DNA from 4 places in the Streptomyces ortus genome. Region 4 is predicted to be linked to each of the others. Evidence: riboswitches for the same ligand, from Rfam matches in the RefSeq annotation. Region 4 holds a riboswitch; each other region holds the start of a gene.
What was found. A riboswitch is a leader RNA that binds a small molecule or an ion and turns the genes downstream of it on or off. The one in region 4 is predicted to bind cobalamin.
Positions count from the first base shown of each region.

Region 1 (4,830 bases), 7.5 Mb from region 4:
TCGCGGCGACGCCGCTCAGCACCACGCGGTCCGTCGTCCCGCCGAGGGTGTGGCTGAGCAGCAGGACGAGTCCGAACGACAGCAGTGCTCCGAGGAAGGCGCCCGCCGAGACCGACACCAGGCCGCCGCCGGCGCCGAGGACGACCACGACGACCGCGCCGGTCGAGGCGCCCGAGGACACCCCGAGGACGAAGGGGTCCGCGAGCGGATTGCGCAGCAGGGACTGCATCACCGCGCCGCACACGGCGAGCCCGGCTCCGCAGACGGCGGCCAGCAGGGTGCGCGGCAGCCGCAGCTGCCAGACGATCCCCTCCCGGATGGGGCTCAGCCCCGTACTCCCCCAGCCGAGGTGGGAGGCGACCACGGACCAGACGTCGGTGACGCCGATGTCCGCGGGGCCGATGGTGATGGCGAGAGCGACCGAGGCGACGAGCAGGGCCGCGCCTGCCGCGCAGAGCGGGCCCACGCGCGGCCGTATGCCCCGGCGGGTCACCCCGTGAGCCCGAACTCCCGCAGGGCGGCGGCTACTTGTTCGACGCCCTCGACGGTACGGATGGTCGGGTTCATGGCCTGCCCGCTGAGCAGCACGTACCGCTTCTTCTTCACGGCCGTCATGTTTTTGGTGACGGGGTCGGACTCCAGGAACTCGATCTTCTTCCTCGCGGACTCGGCGGTCTGCGACTTGCGGGTCAGGTCGCCGATGACGAGGACGTCGGGGTCGCGGTCGGCGACCGTCTCCCAGTTGATCTGGGGCCATTCCTCATGGGTGTCGTCGAAGACGTTCTGCGCGCCGAACGCCCGCGTGATGATGCCGGGGGCGCCGCAGCAGCCCGCCATGTAGGGCGACTCGGAGTTGGCGAACCAGTACAGGAGGGAGACGTCCGAGGCGTCGATGCCGGCGGTGGCCCTCTTCATGCGCTGCCGGAGCTCGGCGACCAGCTTCTCGCCCCGCTCCTCGACGCCGAACACCTCGGCCAGGTCACGTATCTCGCCGTAGATCGCGTCGATGCCGAGGGCCTTCTCGCGGGCGCCGTCGCCGTCTCCGGTGTTGTCCTTGCCCGCGCAGTCGGAGGGCGAGACGTACGCGGGTACGCCGAGCTTCTCGAACTGCTCGCGGGTGGCGACGCCTCCCTTGCCGAGCGTGGACACGAACGAGGCGGCGACGAAGTCGGGATCGGCGTCCAGCACCCGTTCGAAGGACGGGTTGTTGTCGGCGATCCGCTTGACCTTCGCGTCCGCCTTCTCCAGGCCCTTCATCACCGGATCGGTCCAGGTGGCGGTGCCGGCCATCCGGTCGGCGAGGCCCAGCGAGAACAGGATCTCGGTGGTGCCCTGGTTCAGGGAGACGGCCTTGCGCGGCGGGGACTCCACGCGGACGGTGTGGCCGCAGTTGTCCAGGGTGACGGCCGCCGCGGAGGTCCCGCCGCCGGCCGGCGAGTCGGCGCCGCCGCAGCCGGTCAGCAGGACGATCCCGGAAACGAGCAGGGCGACAGGGCGGGCGGGGCGTGCGATGGGCACGGAAGTTCCTCAGACGTCGAGGGCTCGAACGCGGAGCCCGGTCGTACGGTGCTCCCCCGCCGTCTCGGGACCGCGGAGGCCGCCAGCAGGTCTTCGGACTCGGGTTCACCCGGACGAGGCGCCTTCCCGGACCGTCGATCCGATCCAGTGGCCGATGCCCCGCCCGTCACCCTCACCGCTGCGCGTCAGCTCCGGATTCCCACCGGATTCCCTGACCCACGTACATGGGTTCGACTGGCCTGCGCAAGCTATCACGACGGTTTCCGCGCCTTTGCGGCGCGGGGAGCCGGGCGGCGGGAATCAGCGTGCCCCGCCCGCTGTTGTCCGGCGCGAGAAGCACACTCGTATCCGCAGGAGGTCCATCGTGTACGGCGACCCGGCAACGATCCGCAAGATCCTCACCGAGAGCGGCGACACCTGGGCCGTCGTGGGCCTGTCGTCGAACGAACGGCGTGCCGCGTACGGCGTGGCGGAGGTGCTCCAGCGCTTCGGCAAGCGCGTGGTCCCCGTCCACCCGAAGGCCGAGACGGTCCACGGGGAGAAGGGGTACGCCTCCCTGGCGGACATCCCCTTCGAGGTGGACGTGGTCGACGTGTTCGTCAACAGCGACCTGGCGGGCCCGGTCGCCGACGAGGCCGTGGCCATCGGCGCCAAGGCCGTCTGGTTCCAGCTCGGCGTGCTGGACGAGGCCGCGTACGACCGCACCCGCGCGGCCGGCCTCGACATGGTCATGGACCGCTGCCCGGCGATCGAGATCCCCCGCCTGGGCTGAACCGGCGGGGCGGACGGCTCCGGCCGCGGGCCGGCGGGGTCGGGAAAGTCGGGCCGGAACGGCGGTCGCGTTCAGCTGTCGCGGCGCCCCGGGGTCCCGGGCCCGTACCCGCGCCGGTCCGTCCCCGGCCGTGCGTCGAACGCCGAGCCGGACCAGGTGGGCGGCTGCGTGTTCGGGGCGGGTGTGCGGCGGCGGGACGCGGCCCGGTTCCAGTCGCCGTCCCCGAGGACCAGCATCGGGTCGAACATCACCACCACCCCCGCGAGCGCCAGGAAGAGGACCGGGCCGATGAGCATCGGCAGCAGCAGCGAGTGGGCCGGGTCTCCCGAGTCCGGTGTGCCTACCGCGACGTGCAGATGCACACTGACGGCCGCCATGCCCGTGTAGTGCATCCCGGTCACGGCGACGCCCATGACCAGGCCGGCCGCCAGGCTGGTCAGAAAGCCGCGGATGGCGACCGCCGCCCACAGCGCGGCGGTCGCGGCGACGACGGCGATCAGGACGGAGAGCGCGACGGTACGGACCTCGTAGCGCAGGTCGCCGTTGAGCCGGATGGCGGCCATGCCTATGTAGTGCATGGCCGCGACCCCGAGGCCGGTGAACGTGCCCGCGACGAGCAGGGTCGCCGTGTTCGCGCCGCGACAGCCGACGGCGAGGACGCCGAGACCGACCACCGCGATCGCCACCGCGAGGCTGAGGATCGTCAGGCCGGTGTCGTAGTGGATGCGGCTCTCCTCGACCTGGAATCCGATCATGGCGATGAAGTGCATCGTCCAGATGCCGCAGCCGATCGACGCCGCCCCGAGCGCGAGCCAGCCCGGTCTCCAGGACCGGTCGTCGCGCAGGGACCGGGTGATGCAGCGCAGGCCCAGGGCGGCCCCCAGACAGGCCATGACATAGGCCGTGAGCGGCGTGATCATTCCATAGCTGAATCCGTCGACCGTGCCCTGCATATGCCAACATCCCCCCGGAATACGACTGTTGCGGGGACACATGTACGCGCCATGACGGACCGTCAGCAAGGGGTTTCGTGCAATCGCAGCCAACGGAATTCCATGTCGGTCAATTCCGGTCACACATAGGCTTCTTCGAGCCGGAGGCGGTTATTCCGGTGGTGCGGCCCGTTACCGGCCGCTCCGCCCGCCTCCTCAGGCCTGCGGTTTCGACGTCACCGTGAACTGGGCCCCGTCGGGATCCCTCAGCACCGCCTCCGTGGTGGTCGCGCCGTCCCGGACCGTACCGCCGTGCTTCAGCGCCGCGTCGACACAGGCCTCGACGTCCGTGACCGCGAAGTGGACCTGCCAGTGGGGCCGGATCGTGGGATCGGGGGCGGCCTCCACCGCGCCGGAGTGGATACGGGCCACCACGTCGCCGTCGCTGCGCAGGACGACCTCGTCACCGTCGTAGTGCACCTCGCAGCAGCCGGGCCGCGAGGTCGCCCACTCCAGCACCTCGCCGTAGAACATCGCGGCGTCGAAGGCGTTGCGCGTGTGCAGGCGCAGGAAGGCGGGGGCGGCCCGGCGCCAGGTCTCCCAGCCGGCGACGAGCTGGCCCTCCCAGATGCCGAAGACCGCTCCGTCGCGGTCCGCCAGCAGGGCCGCCCGGCCGGGCGGGAAGCCGATGGGGCCGACCGCCGCCGTACCGCCGCGCTCCTGGCCCCGGGCCACCGCCTCGTCGGCGCTGTCCACCGCGAAGTAAGGGGTCCAGGCGACCGCCATCTGCCACGTCGTGGCCACGGCCGCGACGCCCGCGACCGGCACCCCGTCCGCGTAGGCGATCCGGAACCGGTCCATCAGCGCGGTCGTCCGGAACCGCCACCCGAGCACCGCCTGGTAGAAGTCCTCGGCGGCCTGCTGGTCGCGCGCCGTGAGACTGACCCAGCACGGGGCTCCCGCGACCGAGTGGCTGGAGACGACGTCGCTGCGGACACTTGCGTCGCTGTTCATGGCAGTACCGTTCCTGAGTCGTACCGAGGGGAGGGGACGGACACCCGACAGCGGTCGGAAGCACGGGCCGGGCCGCGGTGCCGTCTTCCTCAGCATCCCCCTCTCGCGCCTCCTTCGCCCGGAGGCGAGCGGGGTCCCACGCCCCGAGTACCCGGCGCCCCCACCCGAAACAAACCGGTGCCCAGGACCCCTCAATCGTGCGCCGGCCTGTCGCTCAGCCGGTGGTCGGCCAGATTCAGCGCCTCGTCCACGACGCGCCGCAGATGCCCGTCCCGCAGCGAATAGATCATCCGGCGGCCCTCCTTGCGTGTGTTGACGAGCCCCGCGAGCCGCAGCCTCGCCAGGTGCTGGCTGACCGCCGGGCGGGCGGCCCCGCACCGCTCCGTGAGGGTCGTGACGTCCGCCCCGCCCTCGGCCAGGGCGTGCAGCAGGACGAGACGGGTGCGATCACCCAGGAGGGCGAGAAGTTCGGCGGCGAGGGCGAACTGCTCCTCGCCCGGTGTACGCGGATGCTCATCGTGCGCAGGTGACAGGTGCATGCGTGCGCTCATACGCACATAATGGCTCGGTTAGGCGGTCGAGTCCACCTCGTTC
Region 1 covers NZ_JAIFZO010000002.1:218,146-222,975, forward strand. Annotated here, with positions in the region: gene K3769_RS03810 (FecCD family ABC transporter permease) at 1-493, opposite strand, end outside; gene K3769_RS03815 (ABC transporter substrate-binding protein) at 490-1,518, opposite strand; cobalamin riboswitch at 1,586-1,772, opposite strand; gene K3769_RS03820 (CoA-binding protein) at 1,883-2,290, shown strand; gene K3769_RS03825 (MHYT domain-containing protein) at 2,362-3,243, opposite strand; gene K3769_RS03830 (VOC family protein) at 3,439-4,236, opposite strand; gene K3769_RS03835 (ArsR/SmtB family transcription factor) at 4,428-4,787, opposite strand.
Region 1: it holds a riboswitch for cobalamin, as region 4 does, so the genes downstream of both, K3769_RS03815 (ABC transporter substrate-binding protein) here and K3769_RS36740 (energy-coupling factor ABC transporter permease) in region 4, are expected to answer to the same signal.

Region 2 (4,830 bases), 130 kb from region 4:
GGCTCAAGGCGATCCGCCGGATGCAGCCGCTCGACTTCACCCTGGAGCAGATGCGCGACCTGCTCGCCGTCACCGACCGCCTCGACTCCGACGAGGAGATGACGGCGTACGAGCGGCAGTCCCTGCTGCGGCGCGTGCGGGAGTACGAGGAGCATGCCGTCTGGCAGGTGGAGAAGCTCCGCGCGCAGCTGGCGGAGGCTGAGGAGTTCGCCCAGACGCTCCGCAAGCGCCTGAGCCGGGACCGTGACCGGGAAAGGGACCGCGGTCGCGACCGGACCCGTGACCGGGCGCCCACGGCCTGAGCCGGTTCCGCCCCTACTCGAAGGCGCACCCAGGATTCGGGGCGTCCTGCGAGAAGGGGGCGCCGTGCGGCAGTACGTAGAGCACGGTGAGGACGACCGGGGTGTCACCCAGGTTGCGGCCTATGTGGACGTTGCCCGAGCCCGCCGGCTCCTGGACGGTGCTGCCCCGCGGATACACACCGTCCGAGGCGCACGTGGAGTCGAAGTGGCTCAGCGTGCCCTGCTTGACGTACGCGTAGAGCGGGCCGTCGTGGTAGTGCCAGCCGGTGGCCTGGCCGGGCGGCACGGTGATCTCCCGGACGACGTAGTCGGTGCCGCCGACCGTCTTCTGGGCGATCAGGGTGCCGGTGACTCCGGGGCCTGGCGGGGTGGCGTGGGCCGTTCCCCCGGCCAGGACGGTGACGGCGGCGACCGCGCCGACCACCGCGGTGCGGAACGAGGTACGCATGGGCAGTGCCTCCAGGTTCAGGAATCCGTGCGGCAAGGTGCCGCAGTGAACATAGAGCCACGCTGGCCCTGTTGGTATGGCAATCCATCAACTGGCCGTGTATGGAGCCCAGTTGGCGAAGTCAGGCCGCACTGTACGGCCGGGCCTGTTGTCACGCGTCGGCGCACAGGTCGTTGGTCTCCGCGCACTGCAGCGAGAGTCGGGGTGGACAGTCTGGTGGCGTCGGCGGGGGTGAGTTCCCGCATGCGCCGCGCCAGTTGCATCAGGAAGTGCGAGGACAGCGCGCCGACCCCCGTCCCGCCCGGGATGCGCACCGCGCTCAGCCGCCGCACCTCCCGGTGCGGCAGCGGGAGCAGTGACCGGGGGAAGCGCAAAGCAGGGGCCGGGAGGCGGGTTCCGTGTCCGCACTCCCGGCCCGCCGCGTGGATCAGGACGCGGACAGCTCCGTACGGATCGTGCGGGCCGCGGCGACCAGGTTCTCCAGGGACGCGCGGGTCTCGGGCCAGGCCCGGGTCTTCAGACCGCAGTCGGGGTTGACCCACAGGCGCTCGGCGGGAATGGCCTCAAGTCCCGCGCGCAGCAGCGCCGCCGCTTCGTCGGCGCCCGGCACCCGGGGGGAGTGGATGTCGTACACCCCGGGCCCGGCCTCGCGCGGATAGCCGTGCGCGGCCAGCTCACGGGCGACCTGCATGTGTGAGCGAGCCGCCTCCAGGCTGATGACATCGGCGTCCAGGTCGTCGATGGCCCGCACGATGTCACCGAACTCGGCATAGCACATGTGCGTGTGGATCTGGGTGTCCGGACGCACGCCACCGGTGCTGAGGCGGAACGCCTCGGTGGCCCACGCCAGGTACGCCGGACGGTCGGCGGCGCGCAGCGGCAGTGTCTCGCGCAGGGCGGGCTCGTCCACCTGGATGACCGAAGTCCCTTCCGCCTCCAGGTCGTTCACCTCGTCGCGCAGGGCGAGGGCGACCTGCCGGGCGGTGTCACCGAGGGGCTGGTCGTCGCGGACGAAGGACCAGGCGAGCATGGTGACGGGCCCGGTCAGCATGCCCTTGACCGGCTTGGCGGTGAGCGACTGCGCGTACGTCGTCCAGCGCACCGTCATGGGTTCAGGGCGGGAGATGTCCCCGGCCAGGATCGGCGGGCGAACGTACCGCGTGCCGTAGGACTGGACCCAGCCGTGCCGGGTGGCGAGGTATCCGGTGAGCCGCTCGGCGAAGTACTGGACCATGTCGTTGCGTTCGGGTTCGCCGTGCACGAGCACATCGAGGCCGGTCTTCTCCTGGAACGAGATGACCTCGCCGATCTCGGCCCTGATGCGCTCCTCGTACCCGGCGCCGTCGATTCGCCCGGCCCGCAGGTCCGCCCGCGCCGTGCGCAGCTCCGTGGTCTGGGGGAACGAGCCGATGGTGGTGGTCGGCAGCAGCGGCAGACCGAGGTGGGCGCGCTGGGCGGCGGCCCGCTCGGCGTACGGCTGGCAGCGGCGGGCGTCGGCGTCCGTGACGGCGGCGGCCCGGGCTCGTACGGCGGGATCGCGGGTGATCGCGGACCCGGCGCGGGAGGCCAGGTCGGCCCGGTTGGCGGCGAGTTCGGCGGCGATCGCGCCGGTGCCGCCCGCGAGCCCCTTGGCCAGCGTGACGATCTCGGTGGTCTTCTGCCGGGCGAAGGCGAGCCAGCGGCGGATCTGCGGCTCGATGTCGCGCTCGGCGGCGGTGTCGAGGGGGACGTGGAGGAGGGAGCAGGAGGCTGCCACGTCGACCCGGCCGGCCAGTCCGAGCAGGGTGCCGAGCGTGGCGAGGGAGGTCTCCAGGTCGTTGACCCAGATGTTGCGGCCGTCGACCACTCCGGCGATCAGCCGTTTGCCGGGCAGCCCGCCCACGGCGGCCAGCGCGTCCAGGTCGGCGGCGGCGGCCCCGGTGAAGTCCAGCGCCAGGCCCTCCACCGGGGCCTTGGCGAGGACCGGCAGGGCGTCGCCGAGCCGGTCGAAGTACGAGGCGACCAGCAGCTTCGGCCGGTCGGTCAGGGCGCCGAGATCCCGGTAGGCGCGGGTGGCGGTGTTCAGTTCGGCGGGCGTGCGGTCCTGAACCAGAGCCGGTTCGTCGAGCTGCACCCACTCGGCCCCCGCGGCGCGAAGGTCGGCGACGATCTCGGCGTACACGGGCAGCAGCCGGTCGATGAGCGTCAGCGGGTCGAAGCCGGCGGCCACGCCAGGCGCGGGCTTGGCGAGCAGGAGGTAGGTGACGGGTCCGACGAGGACCGGACGTGCGGTGAGCCCGAGCGCGAGGGCTTCCGTCAGCTCCGAGACCTGCTTGGCGGAGTCGGCCGTGAAGACGGTGTCCGGGCCCAACTCGGGCACCAGATAGTGGTAGTTCGTGTCGAACCACTTGGTCATCTCCAGCGGCGCCACGTCCTGGGTGCCGCGCGCCATGGCGAAGTAGCCGTCGAGCGCGTCGGCCTCGACGGCGGCGCGGTGGCGTTCGGGGATCGCGCCGACCATGACGCTGGTGTCCAGGACGTGGTCGTAGTACGAGAAGTCACCGGTGGGAACCTCGTGCACGCCGGCCTCGGCCAGCTGCCGCCAGTTCGTCCGGCGCAGGCCGGCGGCGGTCATCCGGAGGGTGTCGGCGTCGACCCGGCCCTTCCAGTAGCCCTCGACGGCCTTTTTCAGTTCCCGGTGCTGTCCCTGGCGGGGGTAGCCGTACACGGTGGCCCGGGCCGCCGCGGCTGCGGACTGCGCTGTCACGGAAATCTCCTTCGCGAGATATCTCCCTGGGATCCCGGGACGGGACGTGAACGCGAAGGGGTGACGAACCGGACGGAATCCGAGCCGCGCGCAGCGCGCGGCCGTCCGCCGGAACAAGTACGCCGACCCGCCCACGAGGTCACCGGGATCTCCGCGCGCGAATGGTTCGCGCACGGGCAGTTGGCAGGTCTTCGGACTCGCGGGCACATCCTCCCTGCGGAGGACACCTACTGGCCGTCGCTTCCCAGACCCGGCCGGGCCCAGTGCGTGTGACGGCGGTCGTTCCCACTCACCGCTGCGGGGCAGTCCCGGATTCCCACCGGGTTCCCTCTTGCGACGCACCCGCCTGGCGGACGGGGCGAACCAGCTGCACCGGCCACCCTACGGGTCACGGACCGGTCGTGGAAAACATTTCAGTGCACGGAGAAGCCGCCGTCGACGAAGACCGACTGCCCGGTGACGTACGCGGAGGCGGCGCTCGCCAGGAAGACCGCCGCGCCCGCGAAGTCCTCCGCGAGGCCGTTGCGACCGACCATCGTGCGCGCCGCCAGGGCCGCCACCTTCTCCGGGTCGGACGACAGACGCCGGTTCAGCGGGGTCATCACGAAGCCCGGCACCAGGGTGTTGACGGTGACCCCGTACGGCGACCAGGCCTCCGCCTGCGAGCGGGCCAGCGACTCCAGCGCCCCCTTGGAGACGCCGTAGGCACCGCTCTGGACGAAGGCGCGGTGAGCCTGTTGCGAGGTGACGTGGATGATCCGGCCGAAGCCCCGCTCCGCCATGGCCGGGCCGAAACGCCGGCCCAGCAGGAAGGGCGCGTCCAGGTTCAGGGCCATGGTGGTGTCCCAGACCTCGTCGCTGAGCTCGCTCATCGGCGGCCGGAGGTTGACCCCGGCGCAGTTGACGAGGATGTCGGGCTCACCGAAGGCCTCGACGGCCCGCTCGGCGGCCTCGCGCACGCCTTCACGCGTACCGAGATCCGCGCCCACCCAGGCGGCCCTGCAGCCGAGCGCCTCCAACTCCTCGACCGTGGCGGTCAGTTCCGCTTGCCCGCGCGCCACGACGACGACGCTCGCCCCGGCGCGGGCCAGCGCCTCGGCCACCCCCCGCCCGATGCCGGAGCTGCCACCGGTCACCAGGGCGACCCGGCCGTCCAGGGAGAACAGTTCTGCGAGGTAGTGCTGCGAGTCCATGACGGCACCCTAGAAGGGCCCCACCAGGGGCGGACCGGCGGGGCCGCGGATCCACCCGGCCGGGGAGATGACACAGGATCTCAGCCCAGTACGAGCGGGAGCCGTTCGGCGAAGGTGCCCAGGGCGGTCCTCTCCGCGTCG
Region 2 covers NZ_JAIFZO010000002.1:7,839,597-7,844,426, forward strand. Annotated here, with positions in the region: gene K3769_RS37340 (MerR family transcriptional regulator) at 1-302, shown strand, start outside; gene K3769_RS37345 (cupin domain-containing protein) at 316-750, opposite strand; gene metE (5-methyltetrahydropteroyltriglutamate--homocysteine S-methyltransferase) at 1,178-3,496, opposite strand; cobalamin riboswitch at 3,662-3,879, opposite strand; gene K3769_RS37355 (SDR family NAD(P)-dependent oxidoreductase) at 3,910-4,689, opposite strand; gene K3769_RS37360 (maleylpyruvate isomerase N-terminal domain-containing protein) at 4,770-4,830, opposite strand, start outside.
Region 2: it holds a riboswitch for cobalamin, as region 4 does, so the genes downstream of both, metE (5-methyltetrahydropteroyltriglutamate--homocysteine S-methyltransferase) here and K3769_RS36740 (energy-coupling factor ABC transporter permease) in region 4, are expected to answer to the same signal.

Region 3 (4,830 bases), 270 kb from region 4:
GGCACCCGCCTGGCGCTGACGGGTGAGGCGATCGGGGCCGGGGACGCCCTGATGTGCGGGCTCGCCGACCACCACGTACCGTCGGCGTCGCTTCCCGGTCTCCTCGACGACCTCGCCGAGCTGCCAGTCCGGGGAGCGCTCGACCGGCACGCGCGGCCCGCACCGGAGGGGGAGCTGGCCGGGCAGCGGGAGTGGACCGACTCCTGCTTCGCCGCCGGCACGGTCGAGGAGATCGTCCGGCGGCTGCTCGACCACGGTGATCCGGTGGCGAAGGAGACCGCGGAGCTTCTGCTCGCCAAGTCGCCCACCGCGCTGAAGGTCACCCTGACCGCCGTACGCCGCGCCCGGCGCCTCGGTTCGCTGGAGCGCGTGCTGCGGCAGGAGTACCGCGTCTCCTGCGCCGCCCTGACCACGCCCGACCTGGTCGAGGGCATCCGAGCCCAGGTCATCGACAAGGACCGCACCCCCCGCTGGTCGCCGGCCACCCTCGCCGAAGTCACCGACGGCGACGTGGAACGCTTCTTCGAGCCGCTCGGCGAACGCGGCCCGGAGCTGGAACTGGAGACGGGCCCGGAGACAGGACCCGAGGCAGGACCCGAGGCAGGACCCGAGACAGATCCGGAGCTGGGCCCGAGTCGGGGCCTGAGGTGGGGCCTGAGATGAGGTTGGGGCTCTGAGAGGTAAGTGTTCGGTGTGAGCGGGTTCTTGTCGGCCGCCGCTCTTGGGCATGCACCCGTCGAGCGGTAGCGTCTCTCGGATACCGACGACGGCAGCACGGAAGCCGGTGGAAATCCGGCACGGTCGCGCCACTGTGAACGGCGTGACTCCCCCAGGGGAGCACCCCGTGAGTCAGACCCGGGGCCGTCGTCCTGTGCACCACCGAGATGGGACGCGAGTTCCCGGAGGAGGCCCCGCGATGGCGCAGCATGTCGCCCCGCCGAGCACCACCCCTGTCGTGCCCGCCAAGCTGCCGCTGAGGGACATCGCTCCCTGGGCGGTCTTCATCGGCGTCCTGATGCTGCTCCTGCTGTACTTCGTCGGCGCCGAACAGGGCGCCACCTCCGTCGTCTCCGGCGGGGACGTCCACGAATGGGTCCACGACGCACGTCACCTGCTCGGCTTCCCCTGCCACTGACGAGGGGCCCGCGCACCCATGAACTCCGCAACGGTGAGAAACCTTCTCGTGCGGGGCATGCTCGCCGGCCTGGCCGCCGGCGTGCTCGCCCTGGTCGTCGCCTACTTCCTCGGTGAACCGAACGTCGACAGCGCCATCGGCTTCGAGGAGTCCCACGCCGCCGCGCACGAGCACGAGGCCGAACTCGTCTCGCGCAGCCTGCAGTCCACCGCCGGCCTCGCCACCGGCGTACTGGTCTACGGGGTGGCCTTCGGTGGCATCACCGCCCTCGCCTACTGCTTCGCCCTCGGCCGCGTCGGCCCTTTCGGCCCCCGCGCCACGGCGCTGTTGCTCTCGGGGGCCGCGCTGGTCGCCGTCTACGTCGTGCCGTTCCTGAAGTACCCGGCCAACCCGCCCGCGGTCGGTGACCCCGACACCATCGGCAAGCGGACCACCCTCTATCTCCTCATGATGGTGCTGGGCGTACTCCTCGCCGTCGCCGCGGTGATCGTCGGCAAGCGGCTCGCACCGAAACTGGGCACCTGGTACGCCACCGTCGTCGCCGTTCTCGGCTTCGTCGTCCTGATCGGACTGGCGTACGCGTTCCTGCCCGCGGTCAACGAGGTGCCCCGTGACTTCCCGGCCGCCCTGCTGTGGCGGTTCAGGCTCTCCGCCCTCGCCCTGCAGATCACGCTGTGGTCGGCCTTCGGGCTCGTCTTCGGTGCACTGGCCGAACGGCTGCTCCACCCGAAACGCGCCACGGTCGCGGGGGATACGGCGACACCGGCCCCGCACTGACCGGTCGCGCGCCGACCGCTGTTGACCGGCCGCAGTCAGAGGTCCGTGGCCGGGCCGGCGTCCAGTGGCTGCCCGACCCGCAGGTTCCACCGGCCGCCGCGTCCACTGATCGTGGTGGCGGACAGCGGCGGCACGTCGATCCGCCAGAAGGCCGCGGCCGGCGCTGCCAGCACATGGGCCACCACGGCTCGTACGACTTCTGGTTCGACGACGGCGAGCGTACGGCCGTCCGTGGCGGAGGAGGACTCCAGCAGGCGCGCCACCCGGTCGCGGAAGTCCGCCACGGACTCACCGCCGTGCGGCGCGGAGGCCGGATCGGCGAGCCAGCGGGCCACGGCTTCCGGTTCGGCCGCACCGACCTCGGCGAGCGTACGGCCGCGCCAGCGCCCCACGTCCAGTCCCGCCCACTCCGCCGTGTCCACCGCGTCCAGGCCGAGGGCGGCGGCCGTCTCCCGGCAGCGCACCGAGGGAGAGACCACGGCGCGCGTGACCGGTGGGAGCGACGCGCCCACGGCACGGGCGCGGGCAGCCGCGCCGGCGTCGATCGAGGCCCCGTCGTCGAAGCGCGCCGCACGCAGCGACGAACTCGTCGCGGGTGAGACGAAAGTGACGCGGTGGGTCATGGGCCGACTTCCCGCGTCACCTTGCTGACCATGTCCATGCGGACGGATGCTACCGCCGCATCCGCATCCGCATCCGCATCCGCATCCGCATCCGCATACGTATGGAGCTCACCTCGGATCCCGGACCCGGACCCGGACCCGGCATCGGGCAGCGCCCGCGATGTGGCGGCGGAGTTCGCACGGCTCGGCGGGGCCGGTGCGGGCACGCACATGTCCGGCGCCGGGCCCCGGTTGCCTCACCGACCTGCCCGCCTCTAGGGTGAATGCGCTTTCATCGACATACATGCATCACCAGAGACGGGGGCCCGACCCATGAACGGCGCCGCATCGTGAACGCGATTCCCACGGTGTACGACGTGGCCGAACGCGCCGGAGTGTCCATCGCCACGGTGTCCAGGGTGTACCGCAGCCCCGACTCCGTACGCGCCGCCACCCGCGAACGCGTCCTGGCGGCGGCGACCGAGCTGGGATACGTGCCGAGCGGCAACGCCCGTGGCCTCGCCAGCCGTTCCACCGGGGTCCTCGGCCTGTGTTTCCCGGACTACTCCGACCCCGACACGGTCGGCGCCGAGGACGACGACGCCGCGATGCTCTACTCGGACCAGATCATCCGGGGCATGGAACGCGCGGCCCGCCGGCACGGGTACGCGCTGCTGATCGCGGCCTCCCTCGCCGGGGGCCCGGAGAGCCTGGTGGCCCAGGTAGCCGGCCGGGTGGACGGCTTCGCCGTGATGGCGCGCACGGTGCCGACGGAAGAACTCGAAGCGATCTCCCGGCGCCGGCCGGTGGTGATGCTGGCCGGACCCCGCGCACAGGACCCCTCCCTGGACCATCTCGACCACGTCGAGGTCGCCAACGAGGACGGCCAGTACGAGCTGACCCGGCACCTGATCCACGACCACGGGCTGCGCCGCCTCGCCTACGTGGGACTCGTGGACGACTCACCGGATGTCGAGGCGCGGTTCCGGGGCTTCCGCCGGGCCTGCGCCGAGGCGGGAGTCGAGGGCGCCGCCGCACCGGCGCTGCGCATGCCGATGATGACCCAGGCGGAGGGTGCCCGCGCCGCAGGCCTGCTGTGTGAGGGAGACGGCGGTCGGCCCGAGGCGTTCGTGTTCGCCAACGACCAGATGGCGGTGGGCGCGCTCCAGGCACTCGAACGCCGTGGCCTGCGCGTACCCGACGACGTCGTCGTGACCGGCTTCGACGGCATTCCGCTGAGCCGCATGGTGCGCCCCGCGCTGACCACCGTGCGGCAGCCGATGGTGCGCATGGGGGAGGAGGCCGTCGACCTGCTCGTACGACGGCTGGGCGGACAGCCGCCGCGCGAACCCGTCTCCCTGATGCTGCCGGTCGGCGTGGTCCGCCGGGCGAGCTGCGGCTGCGAGGACACGACAGCCATCCCGACGCTCGGCTGACGCCCGCCCGCCCGCCCGACCACGGACCGGGACCACGGAGGGCGTACGCCGACGCAGGCTTCCCCGACGTCCCCGACGTCCGCTGTGGCCGCGCCCGACGACGAAACCATGATCACCGTGGTGCCCATGGGGAGCATGGTGACCGTGGTGACCTTCGTGTACGGGCCCGCCGCACGGTAGCGCCGGCAAAGCCGCACCCCTGCCACCGAGCGCGTCGCGCCCTACCCCGCACCGGCGGCCCGCGTACCCGTGGCCCCCCCCGTAGGCGCGCCTCGTCCACGCGCGCCCTCGTACGCGCCGACCGCGTACCCGCGGAAGCCGCCAGGCCCCACCGCGAACCGCCCCTCGCATGTCCCGCCCGTTACGGGAGTGTGACCAAGTCCCCTCTTGCCAGGCCAGGAACCGCTGCCACAGAGTGATGTATGCGCTTACAGGCAGCGCATACATCGTGAAAGTCCGGTCGTGAGGCCGAGTCACGCACCTCGGTCGTGCACCACAGCCGTCAAGCTCGACCGTGAAGCTCAAGGAGGAGCCGCCCATGAACCGCGCCGTCGCAACCGGGTCGATCGCACTCACCCTGGCGTCCGCGTTCACCCTCACCGCCTGTGGCGGCTCGGGTGGCGCGGGCGTGGCAGCAGACGCCAAGCAGACCCTGACCGTGTGGGCGATGGGCACGGAGGGGGAGAAGCTCGGCGACGTGGCCGAGGAGTACGAGAAGTCCCACTCCAACCTCACGGTCAAGGTCACCCCGATTGGCTGGGACGTGGCCCACCAGAAGCTGGTCGCCGCCGCTGCCGCCGGGAAGCTCCCCGACGTGATGCAGATGGGCGGCAGCTACCTCGGTGAGTTCGCCGACATGGGCGTCCTGGAGCCGGTCGAC
Region 3 covers NZ_JAIFZO010000002.1:7,984,845-7,989,674, forward strand. Annotated here, with positions in the region: gene K3769_RS37990 (enoyl-CoA hydratase/isomerase family protein) at 1-663, shown strand, start outside; cobalamin riboswitch at 751-880, shown strand; gene K3769_RS37995 (CbtB domain-containing protein) at 917-1,135, shown strand; gene K3769_RS38000 (CbtA family protein) at 1,154-1,912, shown strand; gene K3769_RS38005 (histidine phosphatase family protein) at 1,948-2,535, opposite strand; gene K3769_RS38010 (LacI family DNA-binding transcriptional regulator) at 2,865-3,950, shown strand; gene K3769_RS38015 (sugar ABC transporter substrate-binding protein) at 4,489-4,830, shown strand, end outside.
Region 3: it holds a riboswitch for cobalamin, as region 4 does, so the genes downstream of both, K3769_RS37995 (CbtB domain-containing protein) here and K3769_RS36740 (energy-coupling factor ABC transporter permease) in region 4, are expected to answer to the same signal.

Region 4 (4,830 bases):
GTCACCGAGGTGGCCGCCACGGCGGCGGCACCCGGGGTGCCCGGCGCGGTCGGGGCCTGGGTGTCACCCGGGGTGCCGCCACCGTAGATCGTGGCCTCCTTCGAGGTCTGGGCGATGCCGTCGGCGCCGTTGAAGACGCGCTGACCCCAGGAGCTCAGCCGTGTCGGGTCGAAACCGATCGTGAGGTCCAGGATCGGGTCGGTGTTACCGCTCCAGGACCAGGCGAGGTAGCCGAGCTTGAGCTGCTGGGCCGCGGCCATCATGGTGTCCTCGTCCGGATCGCCGTACTGGTCGGCGGGGCCGCCGAACTCGCCGATGAGGATGGGGAGTTTCGCGGTGACGAACGCGTTCAGGTAGTCGGTGATCTCCGCCGCGGTGTCGAAGACGCTGTACATGTGGATCGAGAAGATCAGGTTGCCGGTGGTGTCGGCGTCGTGGACGGCCTGGGCATTGGCCCGCATGACGCCCTGCCAGTCCTGGCCCCAGTTGGGCGCGTCCACCATGATGGTGTGCTCGAACCCGGCGGCACGCAGCTTCTTGACGGCGGCGACCGTGGGAGCGGTCCAGCCGGCGGGGTCGGTGTTGCCCCAGGGCTCGTTGCCGATGTTGACGATGACGTAGTTCTCCTGGCCGGTGAGCACGCTCTTCAGGCCGATCCAGTAGTCGGCCGCGTGGTCGAGCGTGCCGGCCGCGGCGTCCTCGCCGTAACCGGTGGTGTCATGCACCTCCAGCACGCAGATCAGCCGGTTCGCCCTGCACTGGGCGATGACGGCGGCCACGTCCTCGGGGCTGTTCCTGCTCCAGCGGTGGCCGTCGGACAGGACGACGCGCACGGAGTTGGCGCCGAGCGCCTTGATGTCGGCCAGCGACTGCGTCTCGCCCGGGTACCAGGTGTGGGCGTGGTTGACGCCGCGCATGACGAAATCGTTGCCGTTGCCTTCGAGCAGGCGGCCGTCGTCGACATGGAGGCCGGTCGCGAGGGCACCCGCGGACGCGCCGGGCGGGTCACCGGGCATCTGGGCATGTGCGGCGGTCGGTACGAGCGCGCCGAGGACGACGAGCCCCAGAAAGGCGGCCAGCCCGGCGAGCAACGCGCTGATGTGGCTCTTTCGTGTCGTGCTTCTTGCTCTTCTCACTGCGACTCCAGGAAGTGAGCGCCAAGAAACTTGGATTACGGGAAAGTGGGAGCGCTCCCATGGAGTCACCTTGCCAGGAACACGTCAAGACTTGGCACAACCTCGGCTTCCTGACGGCTGTAACGGATGTGCCGTGATGGATGACAGGCCGGGGGTCCGTTTCCGCCGGGACCACCGGTGCGCGCCGCGTGACCACTCTCACGCCCCCCGAGGGCCGCCTTGTCACCACCCGGGTACGCGCACTACTGTCACGACGCCTTGGTGCTCGGGAAATCGGTGTGATGCCGGTGCGGCCCTCGCCACTGTGATCGGGAAGTCCGGCTCCGGCCCTCACGGGCAGCCACTGGGTCCTCGGACCCGGGAAGGCGGAGCACGGGCGGTGTTACCCGTAAGCCAGGAGACCGGCCAAGGCACGTCAACCATCCACGAGGTGCTGGAGAGGGTCTGCTGAGCCATGCACATAGCCGAGGGTTTCCTTCCTCCGGCGCACGCGGTCGCCTGGGGCGTCGCGTCGGCGCCGTTCGTCGTCCACGGAGTCCGGTCGCTCACCCGTGAGGTCAGAGAACATCCCGAGAGCACGCTCCTCATCGGCGCGTCGGGGGCCTTCACCTTCGTTCTCTCCGCACTGAAACTGCCGTCGGTGACCGGGAGTTGTTCGCATCCGACCGGCACCGGTCTGGGCGCCATCCTGTTCCGGCCGCCGGTCATGGCGGTCCTGGGCACCATCACCCTGCTCTTCCAGGCCCTGCTGCTCGCGCACGGCGGGCTCACCACACTGGGCGCCAACGTCTTCTCGATGGCGATCGCCGGACCGTGGGCGGGCTACGCGGTGTACCGGCTGCTCCGGCGGTTCGACGTGCCGCTCATGGTCGCGGTGTTCTGCGCCGCGTTCGTCGCCGACCTGTCCACCTACTGCGTCACCAGCGTGCAGCTGGCGCTCGCGTTCCCCGACCCGAGCAGCGGATTCCTGGGCGCGCTCGGCAAGTTCGGCTCGATCTTCGCCGTCACGCAGATCCCGCTCGCGGTGAGCGAGGGACTGCTCACGGTGCTCGTGATGCGGCTGCTGGTGCAGTCGAGCAAGGGCGAACTGACCCGGCTCGGCGTGTTCCTGACCGGCAGGCGGTCCGGGGGCGGGAAGTCCGGGGCCGCCGAAATCGGCGGGACGACCGACACCGGGGACCCGACCGATGCCGACGACACGACCGACACGACCGGGACGGTCAGGACGACCGACACGACCGGGACGGTGACCCGATGAGCCGCGGCGCGAAGATCAACACCCTGCTGCTGCTCCTCGTGGCCGCGCTCGCCGTACTGCCGCTGGTCTTCGGCATGGGCGACCACAAGGAGGAGCCGTTCACGGGCGCCGACGCGGAGGCGGAGACCGCGATCACCGAGATCGAGCCGGACTACGAGCCGTGGTTCTCACCCCTGTACGAGCCGCCGTCCGGTGAGATCGAGTCGGCGCTGTTCGCCCTCCAGGCCGCCCTCGGCGCGGGCGTCCTCGCCTACTACTTCGGCCTGCGCCGGGGCAGGCGCCAGGGTGAACTGCGCGTCCTGGCACAGCGCGAGGACGGCCGGGACCCGACGGCCGGGGCACCCGGCGGTGCCGAGGAGTCCGCGGCCCGGCCGAACCGTCCGGCCGAACGGACCTGAGCGTTCGTGCTGCCGATCGACGCGGCGGCGCACAGCAGTCGCTGGCGCCGCCGCCACCCCGTGGACAAGGCCGTGCTCGGTCTCGGCCTGACCGTCCTGGCGATCTCCCTGCCGCCCTGGCCGGGCGCCGCCCTGGTCCTGGTGACCGCCCTCACCGTGCTGCTGGGTCCGGCGGCGGTACCCGCCCGGCGGCTCTGGCGCGCCTACCGCGTACCGCTGGGCTTCTGCGTGACCGGTGCGCTGCCGCTGCTGCTCCAGGTGGGCGGCCCGGACGGGTTCGTGACCCTGGCGCAGGGTGGTCCGGTACGCGCCGGGGAACTCCTGCTGCGTACCTCGGCGGCCTCCCTCGGCGTGCTCCTGTTCGCGTTCACCACTCCCCTGTCCGACCTGCTGCCACGACTGGTGAACGCCGGGGTGCCCGCGCCGGTCGTCGACGTGGCCCTGGTGACGTACCGGATGAGCTTCCTGCTCCTCGACTCCGTACGCCGGATCAGGGAGGCGCAGGCCGCCCGGCTCGGGCACACCACGCGGGCCGCCGCCTGGCGTTCGCTGGCCGGGCTCGCCGCCACCGCGTTCGTCCGGGCCTTCGACCGGGCGACCCGGCTGCAGGCCGGACTCGCCGGACGCGGTTACGACGGCACCCTGCGCGTCCTGGTGCCGGAGGCCCGGATCTCCGCGCGCTTCACCCTGGCCGGCGTCGCCCTGCTCGCGGCGGTGGTCGCACTCACCTTCGTACTGGAAAGGCCGCTGCGATGAGCGAGCCCGTGCTGGTCGCCCTGCGGGGCGCGTCCTACGCGTACGAGGACGGCCCGACCGTGCTCGGCGGCCTCGACTTCGAGGTGCGCGCGGGACGTGCGCTCGCCCTGCTCGGCCGCAACGGCAGCGGCAAGACGACACTGATGCGGCTGCTCAGCGGCGGACTGCGCCCGCTCACCGGGCAGTTGACCGTGCGGGACCGGCCGGTCCGGTACGACCGCAAGGGCCTGACCCTGCTGCGCACGACCGTGCAACTGGTGGTACAGGACCCGGACGACCAGTTGTTCGCCGCGTCCGTCTTCCAGGACGTGTCGTTCGGGCCGCTGAACCTCGGCCTGCCGGACACCGAGGTACGGGCCCGGGTGGACGAGGCACTCGCCGCGCTGGACATCACGGCCCTGGCCGAACGCCCCACCCACCTCCTCTCCTACGGGCAGCGCAAACGGACCGCGATCGCGGGCGCCGTGGCGATGCGGCCACGGGTGCTGATCCTCGACGAACCGACCGCGGGGCTGGACCCGGACGGCCAGGAGCGGCTGCTCGCGACCCTGGAGGGGCTGCGCGCGAGCGGTACCACCGTGGTGATGGCGACGCACGACGTGGACCTCGCCCTGCGCTGGGCCGACGACGTGGCACTCCTCACCCCGTCCGGCGCCGTCACCGGGCCGGCCGGGGCGACCCTGGCCCGTACGGACCTCCTGGCACAGGCGGGACTGCGGTTGCCCTGGGGGGTCGCGGTGGCCGAACTGCTGCGCGCGCAGGGCCTGTTGACGTCTCCGTCGACCGGCCCGCGCACCGCCGAGGAACTGGCCGCGATGACGTCGCACAACTCCGCTCCCCCGGTGCCGGCCGAAGGCCGACGGTGACCGCCGTCAGTCGGCGGGTGTCACCCTGGTCACCTTGCCGCGGGCGTCGGCCAGCAGATAGCCGCTCCTCTTGTACTCGTCGGTGAGGTAGACCAGCATCTCGGCGCCCCGGTCGAACACGTCGTTCGGTGACCTGACCACGAGGTAGCGGGAGGTGGCGTCGTCGACGTTCAGTTCCTTCTCCGCCTCGGCGAGCAGGGCGGGGAGCCTGTCCCAGTCGAAGCCGTCCATGGTCATCGGCTGGTCCCCACCCGCCAAATGCGCCTTGACCGGGCTCTCCTGGACGCCCCGGCCCACGTAGTAGGTGTACTGCTCGTAACCGGTCCGGCTGCCCTCGACCATGACCTGCGCGGAGACGTAGTCGGGGTAGACCGTCAGGGTGCCGTACCGGTCGCGGCCCGTCTCCTTCTCCAGGG
Region 4 covers NZ_JAIFZO010000002.1:7,711,008-7,715,837, reverse strand. Annotated here, with positions in the region: gene K3769_RS36745 (cellulase family glycosylhydrolase) at 1-1,136, opposite strand, end outside; cobalamin riboswitch at 1,379-1,560, shown strand; gene K3769_RS36740 (energy-coupling factor ABC transporter permease) at 1,591-2,394, shown strand; gene K3769_RS36735 (energy-coupling factor ABC transporter substrate-binding protein) at 2,391-2,792, shown strand; gene cbiQ (cobalt ECF transporter T component CbiQ) at 2,799-3,548, shown strand; gene K3769_RS36725 (energy-coupling factor ABC transporter ATP-binding protein) at 3,545-4,414, shown strand; gene K3769_RS36720 (serine/threonine-protein kinase) at 4,421-4,830, opposite strand, start outside.